One region of the Alteromonas sp. 5NS40-0096 genome, then DNA from elsewhere that is predicted to be linked to it. Evidence: predicted binding sites of a transcription regulator. Region 1 holds the regulator's gene; the other holds the start of a gene.
The links. Region 1 encodes LexA, which represses DNA repair genes until DNA is damaged. Its sites were predicted from a motif close to TACTGTATNNNNATACAGTA; they were not measured.
Positions count from the first base shown of each region.

Region 1 (8,297 bases):
TCGCGATGACAACAACAGGCATGAAACCGTGGTCTTTACCGCAAAGCTCCGCACACTGCCCACGATAGATGCCCGGCTCATTGACTTTCGTCCAAGCTTCATTGATAAATCCAGGGTTGGCGTCTTTTTTCACCGCAAAGTCAGGCACCCACCATGAATGGATGACGTCGTCAGATGTAATCAAAAAGCGAACTTTCTTACCGGTAGGAATGACAAGCGGGCGGTCTACCTCAAGCAGGTAGTTTTCACCTTTGTCCCACTTGTTTTCAATTTGTTCACGTTGGGTAGCCATGAGCGAGTAATATTCCACTTCGCTATCCATGTATTTGTAATGCCATTTCCACTGTGAACCGGTCACAACGACTGTGATATCGGCTTCCGTCGTGTCTTCCATTGCAATCAACGTTCGCGCTGCAGGCACTGCCATAAAGATGAGAATCAAAAATGGCACCACCGTCCAAGCGATTTCTACCTTAACGTTTTCATGGAAATTGGCTGGTTTCGCGCCGCGAGATTTGCGATGCAAGTACATAGAAATGAACATGGCGCCAAAGACAAGCACGCCAATAACGACACAGATAATGAACATTAGCATGTGAAGATCGTAAACTTGATTACTAATGTCTGTCGCCCCGCGTCTCAGATTGAGATCTGACACACCAGACGCTCCCCCGGTATCTGCCGCTACAACGAATGTAGATACACACCAAGCTATCAGTGCCACCCACAGTTTGTTAATGCTTTTCGAGAGTTTTGTCACTCAACACCTCCGCCCTAGACAAGTCTGCTGAATCGTCTTGATTGATGTTTTTTACACCACGAACTGTAAATGCAATTAAACATCTTTGTTATTGTTTTGTTAACATCTGTATAAGAATTACCCAAATTCAAACAATAGTCTAGTGCCATTTGCACAATACATGAGCAACAGGTTGTTTTTTAAACAACTTTGATATTTAGTTAGCGAGAAGACGCAAAAAAATAGTGGATATTAAATCACCCAAAATGGTGCAAAGAGGATTTTAAAGGCCGTGAATGTAGCCGTTTATATAAATAAATAGGTTAAGAAGCGTAAATGTTGAGGTTTTTAATATAGAAAAGTGATTATAAATAAAGAGGAGCAAGGGTTAACTATGATATTAGATAACCCTCAAAGATGACATTTATCCTTACATCCAATCCGCATTGCGAATCACACCAACCGCAATGCCTTCAATCGAGAATGGCTCGGATGCCAAGTCCACTTTGATCGGCGAAAATTCTTCATTTTCTGCGTGTAACAGCACCTCTCGGCCGCGTTTTTCTAGGCGCTTCACCGTGACGTCCTCATCGACTCGAGCGACAACAACCTGTCCATTGTGGACATCAGTGGTTTTGTGCACGGCGAGCAAATCTCCATCGAGTATGCCAATATCCTTCATACTCATCCCACTGACACGAAGTAGAAAATCAGCCTGTGGAGAGAACAGTTGGGGGTCGACTTTATAGTGAGACTCGACGTGCTCTTGTGCAAGAATAGGCTCCCCAGCGGCAACACGCCCAATTAACGGCAGTCCATGTTCCTCTTCTGTATCATCAAGTGGAATGTTTAATTTAATGCCACGAGACGTGCCCGGTAAAATTTCAATTACACCTTTTCGCGCCAACGCTTTTAAGTGTTCTTCTGCGGCGTTCGCAGATCGAAATCCCAACTGACGAGCAATTTCAGCACGAGTAGGCGGCATGCCCGTCTCTTGCATGGTCGTTTTGATGAGATTAAGCACTTCTTCTTGTCTGGGGGTAAGTGGACGCATAAACAGCCTGTTTTTCTATACAGTTAACTGGCAGTATATACAGTTGATGTCAAAGATCAATAAAGTACAGACACATTTACTTGCAATATACAGATTTGTTTTTGTGAAAACGCCTACACTTTTTAAATCATGATAAAATACATGCGATTCTTTAAATAACAGGAAAACAGATTGATGTCGTGGACGCGTAAAGCACTACTGTCGGTGTTTCATTATCCAGTGAAATGGTTAGTTCGAGCCCACAGTATTCCGGCGAATGTAGAGACCGAATTGGGTATAGATAAATCTAAACCTATTTTATACCTTTTACCGTCTGACTCTGTCACAGACCACTTAGCCGTTAAAATGACGGCACAATCTCTTGGTCTGCCTGACCCGACTAAAACTCTCTCTCTCAATGGCCAAGAACACCCTTCAACCCTGTTTTTGCGCAAAACCCAACCCTTGTTCAACCGCACACCGCAAGACACGGGCATTGAATCAGCATTTACTCAACTTTTTCACGTTCATCGAGACTATCCAGAAATGGATATGCAGATCGTCCCTGTTTTCATTTCTTGGGGCAGGGCACCAGACAAAGGCAAGCCGGGTTTCGGTGACTTAATCGCCGATAATGCTGCGCCAAGTTGGCTACGCAAATTGTTTATCGTGCTGTTTTTAGGTCGAGATAACTTCATCAGCTTTAGTAAAGCGGTATCCACTCGCGAAATGGCTAACCAGCACGGTAGCGATCAGAAAATCGCCCACAAGCTAGTTCGTGTAGCGAGCACTCACTTTCAAAGAAAACGCCAAGGAATGACAGGTCCAACACTATTAGAGCGGCAAGAGTTACACAATGCTGTGTTGGGTTCGGAAATGGTCAAGAAGGCTTTGAAAGATGAAGCCGCTTCTCGAAAAATCAGTCCTGAAAAGGCCAGGGAAAAAGCAAAAGGTTATATTGAAGAAGTCGCAGGAGACTACCGAGAGGGCCTGATTCGATTCGGCGACCGGATTCTCACTCGGATTTGGAACAAAATTTACAACGGCATTAGCGTAGGTCATGCAGAACGAATCCGAGAACTCGCACAAAACGGTCATGAGATCATCTATGTGCCCTGTCACCGCAGCCACATGGACTATCTGTTGTTGACCTACGTCATCTATCACGAAGGTATGGTGACTCCACATATTGCAGCAGGTATTAACCTCAATTTTTGGCCTGTTGGCAAGATATTCAGACGCGCGGGAGCCTTCTTTTTGCGCCGCAGTTTCGCTGGAAACAAACTCTATACTGCCGTATTCCGTGAATACCTTGAGCTGCTTTTTAACAAAGGGTATTCGGTAAAATATTATCCCGAAGGCGGTAGAAGCCGAACAGGGCGTATTATTCCACCCAAAACAGGCATGTTAGCAATGACCTTACAAGCACTTATCAAAGGCGTAAACCGTCCTGTGAGTATCGTGCCTGTTTACATTGGCTACGAGCATGTCATGGAAGTCAAAAGCTATCTCAAAGAGCTGAAAGGCAAGTCGAAGCAAAAAGAGTCGCCGGCACAGATTTTTTCGGCGATTAGAAAACTCAAGAATTACGGGCACGGCTTTGTCAACTTCGGCGAACCGGTGCAACTTAACCATTTTCTCGAAAAGCAGGTACCTGAGTGGCGCGATGCCGTCAGTCAAGAACCGGATAAAAAGCCTGCCTGGCTGACGCCGACAGTCAACGAGCTTGCCAATACTGTGATGCTGAACGTAAACAAGGCGGCGGCCGTTAACGGGATGGCGCTAACAGCGTTGTGTCTTTTGTCGTCAAAAACCCGCGCGATGAGCGAAGGTGAGCTAGTACAGGCTATCGATGATTATCTCTCACTGCTGAAAACCGCGCCGTACAGCAGCGATGCCACGTTACCCGAGCAGGATGCAAAAGCGTTGCTTGACTCGACGCTGGCACTGAAGCGTTTAAATGTCACTGAAGACAATTATGGCAAAGTCATTGAAGCACAGGGAATGGGAGCAGTTTACCTGACCTATTACCGCAACAATATCCTGCACTTGTTTGCGTTGCCGAGTTTGGTTATGAGCGCCATTTTTGCTCACAATGGCATAGAAAAGGGCAAGTTACTGCAATTGGTCAGTGCGTTATACCCACTGCTACAAAAAGAATTGTTCATGTACATGAGCCAAGACGAAGCGCTCAAGTACACAGATCAGCTGGTTAGCGCGATGAAAGAGATTGGCTTGATTCAGCAAAAAGGTAGAAAGCTTGCAGCGCCCGACGCACAAAGTGTTCATTTCCATTCCGCTTGGCTACTCAGCCGCAGTATTCAGGACACACTACAACGTTACGGTGTTGTATTGACCATACTGGAAAAAGAGGGAGCGATGAGCCGAGGCACATTGGAAAAAACGAGCCGTAAAGTTGCCGAACGTCTATCGAAGCTGTATGGCCTAAACTCACCAGAGTTTTACGACAAAAATGTGCTGTCATCGTTTATTTCTGCACTTAAAGACAACCACTGGCTAGATCAAACCCAAGATGGTAGTTTGAAAGCGACGGAAGAAAGCCAAGGACTGCGTCAAGATGTAATGGCGCTCGTTTGGCCAGAGATAGCTCAACACTTGGAGAAAGTTGAGTTAAACTAATCGACTCGGGGTGACATGAGGTCACCCCATCAACAACAAGGACGGTTATGAATAACTTATTTAAAGCCTACATTGTGGCGTTGTTTTCATTTCTTGGCGCCACTGCGTGCCAAACCACGACCCACTCACTAGACGAAAACCTCAGTAATACTTCACAAATTATTGAGATGAATGAATCCCGCTATGGCATGGCAACGGCCAAGGTTGGCAATCAACTCTATGTTTTCGGAGGTACCGGTTTTCGCGGTCTATTGGGAACGGTAGAACAAATCGACCTGGATACGGGCAATGTGGTTAAACTGCCGATCTCACTCATCCCTCGACGTTACCATAGCGCCATTTATGATGGCAAAGACACCATTTACATTGTCGGTGGCGAGTCGTTAAACAAACGTTCTAGAATGAATATGGAGCAACGCGTTGAGATGCTTAACATTCGCACCATGGAAGTCACATTTGGACCCAAACTTCACGCCGCTACCACTCAAAATACTGGCGTAGCTATCGGTAATGAAATCTTTATTGTTGGCGGCGATTATTTGGCAGCAAAAGGTCGCCACCAAAAAGCGCTCAAGTCGACCAAACTCGTCGCTGTTTTAGACACCAATAGTAATCAGTGGCTATCTGGCCCCTCAATGCTTGCGGCAAAAGCAACCAGTGCGGTGAACTATAAAAACGACATGTACGTTGTGGGAGGATACGACCAGAACAAGGCGATGGCGGTGTTTGAAAAATTAGATTCAAAAGCCAACGAATGGTCCCCAATGCCACCACCACCTAAGCCAGTGAGTGCACATGCAACAGCTGTTATCAAAAACAAACTATACACCTTTGGTGCATACGAGTTTACAGACCAAGTAATGGAATTTGATTTTGCTACCAATGAGTGGCGAGAACTATCTCTAGACTTTACCGGGGTAAGGCATGCAGAAGCGATATCCTATAACAATCATATCTATCTTGTTGGCGGACTCATTTCGTTAGCCGCTGGACCCGTCAACAAAATTCAAAAATTTCGCTATGCGGATTTAGAAATAGCAGCTAATTAGCTGCTATTTCTCGGTCATGTTGCCCTAATGATTTGATAAGAAAAATTGATAGGCCGGGTTTGAAGAAACATCCTGATACTCATAATTTAGCGCATTGAGATGTGATTCAAACTCGCTACGGCTCTGTGGGGGGACTTCGAATCCCGCTAGCACTAAGCCTTCCGCCGCACCGTGATTCCGATAGTGAAACAAAGTAATATTCCAAAGCTCGCCGAGCGTATTGAGGAAATTGAGTAAGGCCCCGGGGTATTCGGGAAACTCAAAGCTCAATACCGTCTCATTGATGATAGAGGGCGGTCGGCCACCGACCATATGTCTCACATGCAGCTTAGCCAATTCATTGTCCGACAGATCAAAACACGCGTAACCCTTCGACCCCAATTCATCCGTTAATGCGTGATATTCAGCCATACCACCTTTTAACTTCACGCCAACAAAAATATGCGCTTCACTATCGCTCGAATACCGATAGTTGAACTCGGTAATGGTTTTACCGCCAAGGCATTCACAAAACTGCTTAAACGCCCCTTTTCTCTCGGGAATTTTGACCGCAAAGACCGCTTCTTTTTGTTCACCTAATTCACAACGTTCCGAGACATATCTCAGTGTATGGAAGTTGATATTTGCGCCACACAGAATCCCGCCGAGGTTGAGACCTTTTACGTCATTCGCTTTCACGTATTTGCGAATTGCTGCGACTGACAGTGCCCCAGCAGGCTCAGCAATAACACGGGTATCGTCGAAAATATCTTTGATGGCGGCACAGATTTCATCGTTATTGACGGTAATCACGTCATCTAAATACGCTTGGCAAAGGCGGAATGTTTCGCTCCCCATTAGCTTAACCGCGACACCGTCAGCAAAAATACCCACGCTGTCTAGTGGTGTCGGCTCACCTTTGGCCAACGCCGCTTTAAAACAAGCTGACTCTTCAGACTCAACGGCAATGAGCTTAATGCTCGGTTTAATCTGTTTGAGATAAACCGCGATTCCCGCCGCCAGTCCACCACCGCCAACCGCAATGAACAGCACATCTAGATTTGGATTTTGCTCCAAAATTTCGCGAGCGATTGTACCTTGCCCAGCAATGACATCCGGCTCATCGAAAGGCGGAATCATGGTGAAGCCTTGCTCCGCGGCTAAGCACTTTGCGTGATCACTTGCTTGATCAAAGCTAGTTCCGTGAAGTACGACATTAACCCTCTCTCCACCAAAGCGACGCACTGCATCAATCTTGATATCAGGGGTGGTTTCCGGCATGACAATTGTCGCGTTGATGCCTTTCATCTTGGCACTGTAAGCGACACCTTGCGCATGATTGCCCGCTGACGCGGCGACGACACCTCGAGAAGCTTGTTCCGCCGTCAATGCCGCTATACGGTTGTAGGCTCCGCGTAATTTGAACGATTTTACGGGCTGCTGGTCTTCGCGTTTTAAGTAAATTTGGTTGCCCAGTTCAGCGGATAAGCGCTGTAAGTAGGCAAGGTCCGAATTCACTGCAACGTCATAAACCGGCGCCACTAGAATTTTTTTGAGATACTCGTGTGCCGATACCGTCATACGTCTTCCAACTTAGACGGATCGCGCACTGCGCCTTTGTCGGCACTGGTTGCCAACAAGGCAAACGTCTTTAACGAAAGCGAAATATCGCGATGGCGATTCTTTGGCTTCCACGGTTTTTCACTGTTATTCATCGCTTCTCGACGCGTTGCAAGCTCGTCTTCTGACACCAACATATTGATAGTGCGATTTGGGATGTCGATTTCAATCGTATCGCCTTCTTCGACAAGCCCAATTCCACCGCCTGATGCCGCTTCTGGCGAACAGTGTCCGATCGATAGTCCCGATGTACCACCTGAGAATCGTCCGTCTGTGATCAAAGCACAGGCTTTGCCCAGCCCTTTGGATTTAAGATAAGACGTTGGGTACAGCATTTCCTGCATACCAGGTCCGCCTTTCGGACCTTCATAGCGAATGATGACGACATCGCCTTCCACAACCTGGTCGCCTAAGATGGCCGCCACGGCGTCGTCTTGGCTCTCATAAATTCGAGCTCGACCGGTAAATTTATGAATCGATTCATCAACGCCAGCCGTTTTTACAATACACCCATCTTCGGCCAAGTTGCCAAACAAGACAGCCAAACCACCTTCTTGGCTGTAGGCATTTTCAATGCTGCGAATGCAGCCGTTTTCGCGATCGGCGTCGGCGTCTGGCCAACGGCAGTCTTGACTGAACGCTTTGGTCGTGCGAATTCCTGCAGGACCGGCACGGTAAAACGTATTTGCTTGCTCATTGTCTTCTTGAGTGATGTCCCATTGAGAAATAACTTCCCCCATAGACCCACCCAAAACATGATGACAGTCGTCGTGTAACAATTTGGCTTTGTTTAACTCATTCAGAATACCCAAAACCCCACCCGCTCGGTGGACATCTTCCATGTGATATTTTTGCGTCGACGGCGCAACTTTGCACAGATGTGGCACTTTGCGGGACAAACGATCGATGTCTTCCATCGAGAAAGGGACTTTACCTTCGATAGCCGCAGCCAATAAGTGCAAAATAGTATTGGTTGAGCCGCCCATCGCAATATCGAGGCTCATGGCGTTCTCGAAAGCATTAAAGTTGGCAATATTACGAGGAAGCGCACTAGCATCATCGTTTTTGTACCAACGCTCACACAAGTCTACGATCACTTTACCCGCTTTGATAAAGAGTTGCTCACGGTCCGCATGGGTGGCCAGCATTGAGCCATTTCCAGGCAAAGATAAGCCAAGTGCTTCGGTTAAACAGTTCATTGAATTAGCAGTGAACATACCAGAGCACGAACCGCACG
Region 1 covers NZ_BAAJLQ010000004.1:96,628-104,924, reverse strand. The annotation lists gene coxB (cytochrome c oxidase subunit II) at 1-715, opposite strand, end outside; gene lexA (transcriptional repressor LexA) at 1,170-1,793, opposite strand; gene plsB (glycerol-3-phosphate 1-O-acyltransferase PlsB) at 1,968-4,412, shown strand; gene AC27G9_RS13005 (Kelch repeat-containing protein) at 4,460-5,461, shown strand; gene ilvA (threonine ammonia-lyase, biosynthetic) at 5,486-7,021, opposite strand; gene ilvD (dihydroxy-acid dehydratase) at 7,018-8,297, opposite strand, start outside.

Region 2 (8,297 bases), on a different contig from region 1:
GCGGAGGCCTTGGAGCCTTGGGCATCGAAAAAGCCTGTGATTGCCCAGAACCGTGTGATCGCAAAAAAATGCGCATGGAAAAAGAAGCCGCTCGAGAGAAAAAACTCGCCGAGTGGAAGCAAAATCAAATTTTGTAAATTTAAACAGCAAAAAGGCCTTTAAGAAGGCCTTTTTTATGTAGAGAAATGTCGTCTGGTAACGCCGCAGTTTACGTTGCCAATTGCTGTCTCGTGAATCGCGGGTTAATCGAAGTGATAAACGGCGGAAACGAAAATGTTGCGACTTAGCATCGGGTAGTCGTCGGGGAAACCGAGGCCTAGGGCAAACAGTGCGGAGTTAGGTACGGGCTCAACGATTTGGTCATTGAACACGTTTTTTACGCCCGCCGAAAGATCCCAATCGTCATTTGGTTGCCATAACAAATTGATGTCTGTTTGCGTGTAATCATCGGCTTCTGGGCGCGTATCTCCAACTTGGCGCTTGCGGTCGGTAATGACATAGCTTTGGGTTGTAAATACGAGGTTTTCAGACACTTGGTAGCGAACGTCAAAATAGGCGGTAAACCCTGGTACTCGCTCTTTTTCTCCATCCATTAGAGGTTGTTCAGTTTCCAACCAAGAGGCATTTGCCCTTATCACCAACGCTTCGGTCGCTTGCCAATCTAATTCGATTTCTGCGCCAGTGCCGTCCAACTCGCCAATATTTTGATAAGTAAAAGTTTGGTCTAATTGGATAAGGTCTTCGGACTGATAGCTGAAGATATTGAGGTTACTTTTGAAGTTCTTGTTAGGGTGGTAGCCAAAAGCGACTTCAATTGTTTGGATTTTTTCAGGCGCTAAGTTCGGGTTCCCCAATGTAGTGGGGTTATTGATGAAAGCTAACTCAGCCACTTTGGGGGCCCTGAATGCCGTGCCAAACATCAGCTTTGTCGAGAAGGTGTCTGATGCGTTATATACCATTGCTAATCGCGGATTAGTGGTAGAACCAAAATCAGAGTAGTGGTCATAGCGAAGCCCTGCTGTTACTTCGAGCTTTTCGCTGACTTTGAATTCATCTTGAACTGATACATACCAGATATCTCTCTCGTAGTTTGGCGTATAAACAAAATCAGTATTACTCACATCAACAATAGTCTGGCTAATCAGGTCAGCCGGTAAATTCGCAGTATCCAGAATGCCCGGGCCAAAATTTTTCGTTTCGTTAACATCAGTGAGCTCAGCGTGTTCACCACCAAATCCAAGGCGAATTCTGTGATTCTCAAACGCCGAGTAAATCAACGCTGTATTGTATTGGACTCGATTCGTCGTGCCTCCGGGTTGACCGATGACGCCATCGGGGAAATTCACTGGTGTGAATGGTGGCAGAAAGATATTTCCATCAGCGCCGACGGGCCAAATACCCGCAGGGAACAGCTGAAACGATGCTTCATAAACCGCTTTTGTTGCCGCGATATCAAATTGGCCTTCGAGGTTTTCTGACAAACTGCCTTGCCAACTCAGCTGTGAATGCCAATTTTGCATAACATCCAAATCAAAATCATTGGCAAAAATACCAGCGCCTACCCCCATAAACTGCTCTGAACGCCAAAACCAGTTATTAAAAGTGAAGCCTTCATAGGACATATTCAGATGAATATTGTGCATGTCGCGATTGCGCTTCATCACACCATAAGGCGTGATCCTATTGTCATCGTTGTTCTGAGACTCAGCGGTGACCGACAATGCGGCCTTAAACTTATCATTTACCCAAGTGCTGTTGACCCAAGCTTCGACGGCGTCAAATGATCCAACTCTGAGCCCCGCATCCACTGAATTGGCCTCTTTTGCCGTTTTGGTGATGATATTGATGACACCACTGAATGCATCTGCGCCGTAAACGGCTGAACCTGGGCCTCGAATCACTTCTATGCGATCTATGGCATTGACTGGGTAATAGAATGAATAGGGGACGGATAACGCCGTGAGTTCCGAGGTTTCAACGCCATCAATCATGACCAATACTTGTGGTGTACTGTCGGTAAAAATCCCTCGAATGGCAATCAAGGGCGTCAATCGGTTAATTGACGGCATAATGTGAAGCCCGGGAATTTGTTCTAACGCCTCGGACAGGTTTCTAGCACCGGTCAGTGCGATTTCTTCAGAGGTGATGACAGAAACAATGGCGGGAACATCAGCGAGCTCTTTCGTTGTGCCTGTCGCGACTTCAACTTGCAGAATTTCCTCTAAGCTCATCGCCAGTAATTCATCAAGTTTCCCCGCTTCTTCTGCTGATGCTAGGGAGACGGAACAACCGAGTAAAAGAGCGGATATCGGAACTTTCATTATTATTTTGTGCCAGCCTGTTATGGGTCAATCTGCATCATTGACATAATCATAGTTTAAATATAACGGCAATATGCTTTATGTGCCAGACGGAAACGCCAACATGGCTCCCATGCCAACCGTATACAACCAAAGCCCATAAAAGCTGTGCTCAACAGAAACAACGATGAAAGAACGCGTGCGCAAATAGGTATAGGAGAACAGCAGCCCTCCACAGAACGTCAACAACAGCACTAAATGATTAAAGAACATCACATGCGCAATGCAAAATAGGCTAGCATTTAGCAAAATGAGCGTGCCTCGATGACGAATGAGGTCGCCATAGCGCTCAATAAAATAAACGCGATACAGGAACTCTTGTGGTAGCACGGAGAAAACACTGTAAAACAGCGAGATGAAAAACCACAAAAGGGTATTGTTTATCACCACATGAAAAAAATCATCTGGCATGGTGTACCAAACAAACGCGCTAGAACCGATAGCAAACACACTGAACATCACAGCAAACCGCAAAACCATGGGGCTTCCCCCCCATTTGTTTTGGGACAGACTAAACGCATTTTTAGCGGCCTTAAACATGGCTTTCCAACTACCACTTCCCCAAATGCCTCTGCTGATAAACGCGATGTAAATTAGGGCACTAGCAACCAGCGCTAAACTCACGTAAATGATAGGGTTAAATGCCAGAAGCAGTGGTAGTACGATGAACAGTAAGGCCATTTCTAGCCCGCGGTACAGAGGGGAGTGATTATGGGTTTGCATAGTAGTTCTATTAGCGCTGAGTGGCTGAGCCAATTGATTATTACTGTAAATCAAGTGAACGAGGTTCGCAGCCCATAATTTCCAGAATTGGCTAAATTCGAAAGGAAAATTGCGTTTTATCGTGAATTTCGATATATATGTATATATATACAGTTTGGTGGTGTCATGCGCAAAATCATTCACGTCGATATGGACTGTTTTTATGCCGCTGTCGAAATGCGTGACAATCCGGCGCTTACACATGTCCCCATCGCTATTGGCGGCAGCGTCGATCGTCGTGGGGTTATCTCAACGTGCAATTATCCCGCGCGAAAATACGGTGTGCGCAGCGCTATGGCGACAGCCTATGCTTTGCGGCTTTGCCCAGATCTTGTCTTGGTTAAAGGGCGCATGGATGTCTACCAAACCGAATCGAAACGCATCCGGCAAATCTTTGAAGAATATACTCACTTAATCGAACCTTTGTCCCTAGACGAAGCTTACCTAGACGTATCTGACTGTAGGCAATTTGGTGGCAGTGCCACTTTGATTGCCGAGGATATCCGCCGACGTATCTTTGAGGTCACTGGGTTAACGGCATCGGCCGGTGTCGCGCCTTGTAAGTTTGTGGCTAAAATCGCCAGCGACGAAAACAAACCCAATGGCTTGTGCGTCGTTACGCCAGAAAATCTTGATGAATTTGTCAGAACCTTGCCATTGGGGAAAATTCCAGGGGTAGGTAAAGTGTCGCTGCAAAAACTGAATCATCACGGGCTCTATACCTGCGACGACATTCGTCACTATCCATTTGAAAGGCTGCAAAAGCTGATGGGGAAGTTTGGTAAAGATCTTTGGAACAGAGCGCATGGTGTAGATGAGAGAGCATTGTCTATTCACAGAAAGCGCAAATCTGTGGGTGTCGAAAGAACTTTAAGTGAAGATATTCATACACTCGCATCATGCGATGACGTCATGTGTCGTCTCATTCCCCAGCTCCAACAACGGTTGTATAAACATCTGAATCTTGAGGAAGGCGACGAGCCGCCACGGATTAAACATCTCGGGGTGAAACTGAAGTTCAGTGACTTCCAGCAAACCACAGTAGAGCATCGCCAATCAGTATATAAAGAGCACCAGTTTGCTCCGCTATTGGCAGAGGCCTTTGAGCGAGCGAGGGGCAGAGGTATTCGCTTAGTCGGTGTGCATGTCGGTTTGGCGCAAGACAGTGTGAGTGAGCAACTCGCACTGCCTTTGGACCACTAGCTAAAGCGTTTGTATCATAGGTACGGATTGTTTGTGGTTTTAGGTAGAATTGCTAGGCTTTGTTCATCCACTATTGCATCAATGAAGCGTTAGCCGCCATAAAATTGTCCAGCGTGAACTAAATGGGAGAATCTATTTTGCTTAAACCCGGTCGTTATAGACACTACAAAGGAAATGACTATCAAGTTATTGATGTGGCAACACACTCTGAAGACGAATCAAAACTTGTCGTTTATCGTCCACTTTATGGAGAAGGAGCATTGTGGGTAAGGCCTTATGAAATGTTCATTGAAACGGTGGAAAAAGACGGAAAAACCATACCGAGGTTCGCCTTTGTAGAAGAGATGAAGTAAACCAATAGAGGTTGTACTTCATACTCATACCAAGGTTGGCGCGAAAGCATCAACTTGTTGGTTCGTGCGCAACACCTTGTTGCGTGAGCTAACACAATCGCAATGTAAAACACACTAGACGAAAGGAATACAACAATGAAAAAGTCCCTTGGTGGGTTAGTGATCGCGGCAGCGTTACTCTCTCACAGCGCTCTGGCTGACGATCGGTTTGCAGGGGTTGAAATCGATACACAAGCTGTAAGTGGCTCAGTGCATATGTTGGTGGGTGCAGGCGGAAATATCGGTGTATCGGCGGGTAAAGATGGCATTCTTATCGTCGATGACCAATTTGCTCCGCTAGCTGACAAAATTTCAGCTGAGCTAGATAAACTTGGCAGCGGGTCGCCGAAATTTATTATCAACACCCATTATCACGGTGACCATACCGGTAGTAACGCCGTTTTCAATGAAAAACACGGCTCAACGATTTTTGCGCATGAAAATGTGCGCATCCGTTTGGCGTCGGCCGAGACACCTGTGCCAGCGGCTTTGCCCGTTGTGACCTATCAAGATGGTTTGAAGTTTCATTTCAATGACGAAACTATTCACGTTTTCCATTTGTTTGCTGGCCACACTGATGGTGACAGTGCGGTTTGGTTTGAAAACGCGAATGTTGTGCATACTGGCGACCTGTTCTTTAAAGACACCTTTCCTTATATCGACTTGGGGGCAGGTGGAACGGTTGAGGGCTATATGGCGTCAGTCAGTGCCATAATTAGCCGCATTGACGATGACACTAAAATCATCCCAGGTCACGGCTCACTGGCGACTAAGCAAGACTATCTGTTGTTCTTAAACATGATTCAAAACACCCATGCTTATGTACAAGGGCTCAAATTAGAGGGCAAAACTCTGGATGAAGTGTTAGCTATAGGCTTGGATGAAAAGTGGGATGCCTGGTCTTGGCAATTCATTAATGAAGAGCGTTGGATTCGCACGCTTTATTAGTTTTCATTTCAATAGTAAAAAAGCCACGTTTTTGACGTGGCTTTTTTCGAAACGCGTTAATTCAAATTCTACTGATTGGCGTCAAAGACCTTATTCCCTGCAATCCATGTTTGGATAACGTGAGTTTTCCATATATCACTTGCTGGCACTGAGAAAATGTCTTGATCAACTAAGATAAAATCAGCCCATTTGCCCGGTTCCAAACTGCCAATGGTGTCTTCCATATGACCACCGTATGCCGCATCCAACGTGAAACCTTTGAACGCTTGTTCTATGGTCAACGCCTCGTGTTCATACCACCCTTTTACTGGCTGGTTTTCGCGATTTTGACGTGTGACAGCGGCGTGAAGGCCATAAAACGGATTGGCAAGTTCCACTGGGAAATCTGAGCCTAACGGCAATGCAATACCTGACTCTAATAAGGTTTTCCAAGCATATGCCCCTGCCATCCTATTTTTACCAATTCGAGCCACAGCCATATTCATATCACTTGTAGCATGAGTTGGTTGCATTGACGGCAGAATACCCAGTGCAACAAATCGTTTGATGTCGTCTACGTTGATGACTTGGGCGTGCTCAATGCGGTGGCGAAGATGATCTGCATCTATGGTCTTAAACGTTCTTTCAAAGGCATCGAGTGCTAGGCGGTTCGCTCTATCACCGATGGCGTGATAGTTAAGCTGGAAGCCTGAGCCCAACACCGTAGTGTAGAGTTCGTCCATATCCTCTGGTTGAGTAAGCAGTAAACCATGAGTGCGAGGAGCGTCAGAGTAAGGTTTTATCAATGCAGCACCACGGCTGCCTAATGCGCCATCCCCATAAGCTTTAACACTGCGAACAAACAGCATGTCATCGTTGCTGCGAACAATACCATTGCCCAGCATCATTTTTAAATTAGGATCAGTGGCACTAAGCATGGCATACACGCGCAACGGCAGCTTTGACTGTGCCGCTTGAGCGAGATAGAACTCATAAACGCTCTGGTCGACTCCGGCGTCGTGCATTGACGTGATGCCCAGCGAAAGCAGATGTTGACCTGCGGCATTGAGCTGATTGCTATAAACGGTAGCATCGGCTTTGGGAATGTGCTTTTCAATTAATGCCATGGCGTTATCAATAACGATACCAGTGAGGTTTCCTTCACTGTCTTTGGCAATGAGTCCACCTGCTGGGCTAGGGGTGTCAGGCGTAATGCCTGCCAATTCTAGCGCTTTACTATTGGCCCAACCTGCATGGCCGTCCACGCGGGTCAACCACACGGGCTTGTTTTTAATCGCACTATCCAAATCAGCGGCAGTGGGGAAGGCTTTGTCAGACCACAATTCTTGGTTCCAACCTCTACCTGTGATCCAAGCTTGGTTCGGGTTTGCAAAGACGTACTCTTGAACACTTTTGACGGCATCTTCGGCACTGGTGCTATCGCGAAGATTGACCTCCAGTAAATTCGCACCCAATCCGAGCAAATGGCCGTGAGCGTCGATAAGACCTGGTAGTAGGTAGTTGCCTTGGCCGTTTATTACCGTGTCGGCATTGTTTGTATTAGGATTCAAACTTACCACTTTGCCATCATCAATTAGCATCGAAGAGAATGAAACAAGATCCCCTGTCTTATTGAGCGTTTTACCTTTGATGTTTGTTACCAAAACCGTCTCGGCATACGATGAGGTACTAACTAGTAATGCCCCCAGTGCGGCAAGACAGCGCCATTTCCATTTTGTCGTTTTTATCATTGTGCTTCCTCTCCATGAATGATTGGAGGTTGTTGTAGGTAATCTGTTTCCCATACCTGCGCCATGCTTTGTTGACTAATATTGCCACCAGACAGCACGACGATGGCCGTTTGGCCTGGTTCATTATTGATGGCCCAAGACGTCACCGCTGCCATAGACATGGCACTGGTAGGTTCAACGTGGATTTTTAAAAGGTGGTGCAGCCATTGAGTCCAATAAGCAATTTGCTGCTCATTGACTTCGTAAAAGTCATCTAATTCCTGCAGTAACGGGAAGGTAAATTCTCCCACTGCGGGTGTTGCCGCGCCATCAGCCAGTGTTTGTACCGGGCCAGATAGGCTTTGGATCTCTCCGCTTTGCAACGACAAGGAGGCGTCGTTTGCCACTTGCGGTTCTGAACCTATCACGACGGCGTTTGGCAACAGTGCTCGTGTCGCTAACAAAGACCCGCTGAGCAATCCGCCACCACCACAAGGGGCAAATACCGCATCTGCATGGCCAACCTGTTCAATGGCTTCTGCGACCACTGTTCCTTGACCCGCGATGATATCAGGGTGATTGAAAGGCGGTATCCAAACGGTGTTGGGTTCACTTGCCGCTGCTTTTACCGCTGCATCGGCTTCTGGGCGTGTAGGGAAGGTTCGCAATGTTGCACCATAAGCTCGCGTAGCGGCCGCCTTGATAGGGGAGATGCTCTGGCCAGCAAAAATCGTCGTATCTAGGCCATAAGTATGACCAGCTCTCGCGACTGCTTGGGCGTGATTCCCAGAACTATTGGCTACAACTTTTTGGGGCAACTGATGTTGTTCAGCGAGTTTAGCCAGAAAGTTTGACGCACCGCGATATTTGAATGACCCGGTGTGCTGTACACACTCTACTTTGAACAAAATACGCTGGCCCAT
Region 2 covers NZ_BAAJLQ010000009.1:53,174-61,470, forward strand. The annotation lists gene nqrM ((Na+)-NQR maturation NqrM) at 1-137, shown strand, start outside; gene AC27G9_RS19725 (TonB-dependent receptor plug domain-containing protein) at 243-2,321, opposite strand; gene AC27G9_RS19730 (CPBP family intramembrane glutamic endopeptidase) at 2,400-3,083, opposite strand; gene dinB (DNA polymerase IV) at 3,249-4,325, shown strand; gene AC27G9_RS19740 (DUF1653 domain-containing protein) at 4,448-4,678, shown strand; gene AC27G9_RS19745 (MBL fold metallo-hydrolase) at 4,814-5,665, shown strand; gene AC27G9_RS19750 (amidohydrolase) at 5,734-7,395, opposite strand; gene AC27G9_RS19755 (serine/threonine dehydratase) at 7,392-8,297, opposite strand, start outside.
Region 2: a site for LexA is predicted at 3,219-3,238, ahead of dinB (DNA polymerase IV). Genes of this name have one in related genera too.